Regions from separate parts of the Paraburkholderia sp. J94 genome, predicted to be linked through region 1. Evidence: riboswitches for the same ligand, from Rfam matches in the RefSeq annotation. Region 1 holds a riboswitch; the other holds the start of a gene.
The links. A riboswitch is a leader RNA that binds a small molecule or an ion and turns the genes downstream of it on or off. The one in region 1 is predicted to bind thiamine pyrophosphate.
Positions count from the first base shown of each region.

Region 2: linked by a shared signal. The riboswitch ahead of U4Y88_RS33605 (FAD-dependent oxidoreductase) and the one ahead of thiC (phosphomethylpyrimidine synthase ThiC) in region 1 are both predicted to bind thiamine pyrophosphate.

Region 1 covers NZ_CAJMZH010000006.1:492,342-496,084, forward strand. Annotated here, with positions in the region: gene U4Y88_RS15775 (EamA family transporter) at 1-201, opposite strand, end outside; gene U4Y88_RS15780 (GreA/GreB family elongation factor) at 935-1,342, shown strand; TPP riboswitch at 1,552-1,691, shown strand; gene thiC (phosphomethylpyrimidine synthase ThiC) at 1,794-3,725, shown strand.
Region 2 covers NZ_CAJMZH010000021.1:77,805-81,547, forward strand. Annotated here, with positions in the region: gene thiS (sulfur carrier protein ThiS) at 1-194, opposite strand, end outside; gene U4Y88_RS33605 (FAD-dependent oxidoreductase) at 302-1,447, opposite strand; TPP riboswitch at 1,686-1,799, opposite strand; gene U4Y88_RS33610 (ABC transporter ATP-binding protein/permease) at 2,146-3,743, shown strand, end outside.

The DNA of each region.
Region 1 (3,743 bases):
GAACAGGCCGATGCCCGCCAGCAGGTTACGCAGGCCTGACAGCAGCAGCGGCGGAAACGAGCCGAGCGCGACGTGCACGCCGAGGTAAGTCGAACCCCAGACGAAGTAGACGACGGCGAGCGAGAGCGCGACGCGGCCGCTGCGCGTCTGCGGCAGCCGCATGGCACGCGCGCTGCGCCAGCACCAGGCGCCGGCCCGCATCAACGCCTGAAGGAGCCCTTGCGCGAGCGACAAAGCAGTCTGGCCGGAAGGCAAACGGGGCATCATCGTCAATGCTCCGTGGCGGCGCTGAAGGGGGAAAGGACGAAGCACGGGCATCCCGCCGGACGTGGGACGGGACGAGCAAAGCGCGACGGCATGATGGAGGCGGCGAACGGAGCGAGAGTGCGAGAGAGCGTGCCGATGAGGGCGAAGCTGAACGCGCCCGAAACACGATTGAAAGCTCGAACGGGCGCCACGCATTATGCAACAAGGTGCTTCATTGCGGACGACGCGCGTCGGCTTTATGCGCGGGGGCGCTGCGTGCGCGCAACGGTGTGGGTATCCACGCGAAAAACGGCATCGGTCCGGCCGCCCTCGCCCCGCTTTTCTGAGACCGTGCTAGGATGATAAATCCTTTCGATTTACTTTCATCCACTTTTCTCTGTTCGTCGAAACCGATGCGCCAGCCGCCCTCGATCCTCGCCGCCTGCCCGCCGTCGCGCCCTGCGCGCGGTGCGGTCGCGCGTGTTCGGGCGGCGCAGGCCAATGCGGCGCAAGCCCGCCCATCGGCCCGACGACGTCTGCGTCAACCCACCGGCATCCGCGCCCCGCACGCCACCGCCCGGCGCCCGCGCTGAACTCCCCTCCGCTTCTGGAGCCGTTCGGCCAGGCTCCGGGCCGAACGATCCTCGATTTCATCCTTTCACTTTTCCGGATCGCCGGGAGAACCGCCATGTCCAAGAAAATCCGTTACCTGACCGAACTCGATCTCGCCCGCCTCGAAAAATGCGCCGCCGAACCGGGCGCAGCGCCCGCGCGCCAGGCGATGCTCGACGAACTGCTCGAACGCGCCGAGATCGTCGACCCGCACAAGGTGGCCTCGAACGTCGTCACCATGAACTCGCAGGTCACGCTCGTAAGCGAGCGCACGGGCGAGCCGGTGACGTTCACGGTCGTCTATCCGGCTGGCGCGAATGTCGAAGCCGGACGGCTGAACGTGTTCTCGCCAGCCGGTCTCGCGCTCCTCGGCGCGAAGCGCGGCGACACCGTGCGCTTCACGCCGCCGAGCGGCGCCGTCGAAACGCTCAAGATCGATCGCATCCTGTTTCAGCCCGAAGCTTCCGACAATTTTTCGCTGTAATCGCGCGCGGATTTTTGCTGTTCATCGCTGGCGCTTCGCTCTCTTCCCGTCGTTCCTTTTGCCGTTTTTTCGCTGCTTTTTCACCACTACGCGCGACGCAAAATGCGCGCGCATCGCTATATGAGCGCGCGCGCGAAACCCGCCGCGCTTAGCGCATCGCGTGCGAATTCGCACTTGCCAGATCGTCGCAGCGCGGTGTATCGTTTGGCCTGCTTACGCGGGGGTCCTGCGTCATGCGCCGCTTCGAATCCTTCATACGAAGAGTCGAGCTGCGTATTTCGCGGGTGAGAAATACCCTTTGAACCTGATCTGGATAATGCCAGCGCAGGGAAGCGTCCGGACTTCGCAGCACCATCGCCTTGCTTCATCCATCAAAGCGAAGTCCGTCCACGTTCCGTTTCGTCTCCTGCTAAGCCGTTGTTCCCCCACTGCTTCATGGAGAGAGAGACGCATGAACGCGAATCCCAAGTTCATTTCCGCTACCGCGCACGTCGACGAAGCCGCGATCGCGCCGCTGCCCAATTCCCGCAAGATCTACGTCACCGGCTCGCAGCCCGATATCCGCGTGCCGATGCGTGAGATCACGCAGGCCGATACGCCCACGGGCTTCGGCGGCGAGAAGAATCCGCCGGTCTATGTCTACGACACCTCGGGTCCGTACACCGATCCCGAAGCGAAGATCGACATCCGCGCGGGTCTGCCCGCGCTGCGCCAGGCATGGATCGAAAAGCGCGGCGACACCGAATCGCTGCCGGGCCTCTCCTCCGACTTCGGCCGCGAGCGCGCCGCCGATCCGGCCACGGCCGAACTGCGTTTCCCGGGCCTGCACCGCACGCCGCGCCGCGCCAAGGCCGGCAAGAACGTCACGCAGATGCACTACGCGCGTCAGGGCATCATCACGCCCGAAATGGAGTACATCGCGATCCGCGAAAACCAGCGCCGCGCCGAGTACCTCGAAAGCCTGAAGTCGAGCGGCCCGAACGGCGCGAAGCTCGCGGCGATGATGGGCCGCCAGCATCCGGGCCAGGCCTTCGGTGCAGCCGCATTCGGCGCCGACGCGCTCAAGGAAATCACGCCCGAATTCGTGCGCGACGAGATCGCACGCGGCCGCGCGATCATCCCCGCGAACATCAACCACCCGGAAAGCGAACCGATGATCATCGGCCGCAACTTCCTCGTGAAGATCAATGCGAACATCGGCAATTCGGCGGTCACGTCGTCGATCGGCGAGGAAGTCGACAAGATGACGTGGGCGATCCGCTGGGGCGGCGACACGGTCATGGATCTGTCGACGGGCAAGCACATTCACGAAACGCGCGAGTGGATCATCCGCAATTCGCCGGTGCCGATCGGCACGGTGCCGATCTATCAGGCGCTCGAAAAGGTCAACGGCAAGGCCGAGGACCTGACGTGGGAAATGTTCCGCGACACGCTGATCGAGCAGGCCGAACAGGGCGTCGATTACTTCACGATTCACGCGGGCGTGCGTCTGCAATACGTGCCGCTCACGGCCAACCGCATGACGGGCATCGTCTCGCGCGGCGGTTCGATCATGGCCAAGTGGTGCCTCGCGCACCATAAGGAATCCTTCATTTATGAGCATTTCGAAGAGATCTGCGAAATCATGAAGGAATACGACGTGAGCTTCTCGCTCGGCGACGGCCTGCGTCCGGGCTCGATCTACGACGCCAACGACGAAGCGCAGCTCGGCGAACTGAAGACGCTCGGCGAGCTCACGCAGATCGCGTGGAAGCACGACGTGCAGGTGATGATCGAAGGCCCCGGCCACGTGCCGATGCAGCTCATCAAGGAGAACATGGATCTCCAGCTCGACTGGTGCAAGGAAGCGCCCTTCTACACGCTCGGGCCGCTGACCACCGACATCGCACCGGGCTACGACCACATCACCTCGGGTATCGGCGCGGCAATGATCGGCTGGTTCGGCACGGCGATGCTCTGCTACGTCACGCCGAAGGAGCACCTCGGCCTGCCGAACAAGGACGACGTGAAGGAAGGCATCATCACGTACAAGCTCGCGGCGCACGCGGCCGATCTCGCGAAGGGTCATCCGGGCGCGCAGGTGCGCGACAACGCGCTCTCGAAGGCGCGCTTCGAGTTCCGCTGGGAAGACCAGTTCAATCTCGGCCTCGACCCGGACAAGGCGCGTGAATTCCACGACGAAACGCTGCCGAAGGACTCGGCGAAGGTCGCGCATTTCTGCTCGATGTGCGGCCCGCATTTCTGCTCGATGAAGATCACGCAGGACGTGCGCGACTTCGCGGCCAAGCAAGGCATGAGCGACGACGAGGCCCTGAAAAAAGGCATGGAAGTGAAGGCCGTCGAGTTCGTGAAGCAAGGCGCGGAGATTTATCAGCGTCAGTAAGCCCCATCGAAGCGACGT
Region 2 (3,743 bases), on a different contig from region 1:
CCGCCGGCCACCGGGCTCACGACGTCGAGGCGGTCGCCCGCCGACAGCGCGCGCGCGCCATGCTGGGCGCGCGCCACGAAATCGCCATTCACGGCGACGGCGAACGGCGGACGCGCGCCGAACGCGACCAGCGCGTCGGCGACGGTCGCGCCCTCGGGGAGCGTGAGCGGCTTCTGATTGATCTGAATGTCCATAACGATTCGTCTGACTACGTTTGATTCAGGCGCGGCGCAAGCGGCGCGCCTTCGTGGTTCTGTGCGGCGTGTGCGTGCCGTGTTCGTGTGCGTGGCCCGCGCGCGGCTCAGGCCGGTTCGTGCGCGTGCTGCGCGACTTCGGCGCGGCGGTCGTGCAGCATCGACGCCCAGCGCGATTCGCCGCGCAGCGCCTCGAATCCATCGGCGTCCTGAATGCGTCCGGCCAGCAGCGCTTCGGCCACGCGCACCGCTTCGTCGGCGACGGCGGGCGCGATCATGAAACCGTGGCGATACAGGCCGTTCACGCGCAGCGTGTTCTCGCCGTCCCAATAGAGCGCGGGACGATGGTCGGGCAAGGTCGGGCGGCACTGCGAATTGAGTTCGAGAATGCGCGCCTCGCCGAACGCCGGATGGACGGCGAAGGCCGCGCTCAGCAGTTCGAGCGCCGAGCGCACGCTCACCGGCGAGCGGTCCTCGCCTTCGATCTCGGTCGCGCCGATCACGTACACGTCGTTCTGCTTCGGCGCGATATAGAGCGGATAGCGCGGATGCAGCAGGCGCACCGGACGCGTCAGGCCGATACCCGGCGCGTGCACGCGCGCGACCTCGCCGCGGATGCCGCGCAGCGCGGGCATCACGGGCTTGGCGCCGAGTCCGCGGCAGTCGATCGTCACGCGTGCGGGCGGCGGATTCGCATCATCGACGGTCGTATTCCAGTGAGTTTGCACGCCGCGCTGCGCGAGGCCCGCAGCGAGCGCGGCCAGCGCCTGGCGGTTGTCGAGCTGGCCTTCGCCGTCGAGCAGCCAGCCGCGCGCGAAACGCCCGGCGAGCGCCGGTTCGGCGGCGTCGAGCTGCGCGCCCTGGAGCGTCATGAAATGCGCGTCGGCGAGCGCGCGCGGCGCGTTGGCGCGCACGCGGCGCTCGAACAGCGGCGCTTCGGTACGGTCGGCGTGATGCCAGACCACGAGCGTGCCGTTGCGCTGGAAGAACACGGGCTCGGGCAGCTCGGCGAGAATGCGCGGCCAGGTGTCGAGCGATTCGACGCCCAGTTCGGTGATCAGCAGTTCGGCGACGGCGGCTTCCGCGAGCGGCGCGAGCATGGCCGCCGCGACCCAGGCCGCGGCTTCGCCGCCTTCGGGGCCGCCGCGCTCGTAAAGCGCCACGCGATGCCCCGCGCCCGCGAGACGCCACGCGACGAGACGTCCGCACAGGCCGCCGCCGACGACGGCGAAATCGGGCACGGCAGAGGACACCGAAGCAAGCGGCGAAGTCGCCGTAATCGGGGAGCGAACTGTTTGAGATGAAGAAGGTGCGGTCATCGTATCCTTTCCGTACGGCAAGAAGCATGCGTACCCAAGGACGAAACCGGCTGGCAAGGCCGGCCGTGCAAACGATGCGCGCGAAATGGAAGCTGCGCTGCACGCGTTGCCCGGCGGGAATCTGGACGCCCGTGCCCGAACCGGAGGAACGGACCCATAAAAACAGCGCCAGCAAGACTTTCCGGAAACTTCCCGCGCCGGTATTACCCGGATCGGGTGCGAAGGGTCTCTCTCAGCCTCACTGCGGCATGCCCGGCATACCGGTGAAGCACCCCTGTTTCGTCAGCGGTCATTAGACCACAAAAGACGCGCGCGCCGCAAACCGCCCAGCAGGCCGGTTTGGGTGCTTCAAATGCTGCATTGCGGGCGATTTATCACGGTTTTTCATGGGTCAATTCCTGTGCGCCGGCACGGGCGCATTCATGCGTTTTCCTCATCGTTTCCGTGCTGTCCTGGCCCTTCGGAGCGGGGCGTGCAAGCGGCGCTCTGGCACAATGCCCCGATCTCCCGGAAGCCGCCCTGCCGTGCGCGGGCGGTGAGAGAATGGGACCCGCGTGGCATTAAGACTCACTTAAGCGGCTCGCGACAGAATCGCCAGGCAACCGCCATCAGGGCACAACATCAGGACGCTCATGACCAACCCCACTCCCCGCGCCACGCCGGATCAGAACGAGCATCACAAGATCACGGCCTGGAGCCTCATCAAGCCCTATTGGGTCTCCGAGGAACGCTGGATCGCATTGGGCCTGCTCGTCGCGATCATCGCGATGAATCTCGCCGTCGTGTGGATCAACGTGCGCCTGAACAGCTGGAACGCGGACTTCTACAACGCCCTGCAAAACAAGGACGTCAAGCAGTTCCCGCATCTGCTGATGATCTTCACGGCGCTCGCGTTCGGCTTCATCATCCTCGCGGTCTATGGGCGGTATCTGCGCCAGATGCTCGGCTTCCGCTGGCGCCAGTGGCTCACGACGCGCTTCATGAACGAATGGCTCGAACAGGGCGCGTTCTACCGCATCGAGCGCGACCGTCTCGCCGACAACCCCGACCAGCGTATCAGCGACGACCTGCAATCGTTCGCCACCACCACGCTCTCGCTGACGCTGGATCTGCTCTCGACGATCGTCACGCTGGTCTCGTTCATCACGATCCTGTGGTCGATCGCGGGCGCGCTCACCTTCTCGCTCGGCGCAACGCCCATCACGATTCCCGGCTACATGGTCTGGGCCGCCGCGCTCTACGCCGTGTTCGGCTCGGTCGTGATCCAGAAGGTCGGCCATCCGCTCGTGTCGATCAACTATCAGCAACAGAAGGTGGAAGCGGACTTCCGCTTCGGCCTCATCCGCCTGCGCGAAAACGCCGAGCAGATCGCGCTCTACGACGGCATGAAAACCGAGCGCGACAATGCGCAGGGCCTCTTCGAGCACATCCGCGAAAACTGGTGGCGCGTGATGAAGTACACGAAGCGCCTCACCTTCGTGCTGAGCTTCTACGGCCAGATCGCGATCATTTTCCCGATCGTCGTGGCCTCGCCGCGCTACTTCGCGGGCGCCTTCACGTTCGGCGTGCTGATGCAGATCTCGCAGGCCTTCGGCACCGTGAGCGACTGCTTCTCGTGGTTCATCAACAGTTACGCGAGCCTCGTCGAATGGCGCGCTACCGTGAATCGTCTGCGTGAATTCTCGCGCGTGGTGCATTCGCCGCGTCTGAAGGAAACCGTCTCGCCGGCCACCGAGCACGGCGGCATCAATCTGCATTACGTCGATGCGGGCGAGTTGAGCACCGGGCACCTCAAGCTCGCGCTACCCAACGGCCAGCCGCTCTCGGAAGTGCGCGACATCGCCATCAAGCCGGGTTCGCGCTGGCTCGTGCGCGGCCCGTCGGGCGCGGGCAAGAGCACGCTGATGCGCGCGCTCGCGGGCCTCTGGCCGTTCGGCGAAGGCTCGATCGACGCGCCCGTGGATGCGCGCATGATGTTCATCCCGCAGCAAAGCTATCTGCCGATCGGCACGCTCAAGGCGGCGCTCACCTACCCCGCGCACGCCGACGCCTACAGCGACGAGGAATGCCGCGAAGCGCTGCGCGCGTGCCGTCTCGAAGGCTACGTCGACCGTCTGGAAGAATCGGCGCACTGGACGCGCGTGCTCTCGCCGGGCGAACAGCAGCGTCTCGCGGGCGCGCGCGTGCTGCTGCACAAGCCCGACTATCTGTTCCTCGACGAAGCGACCAG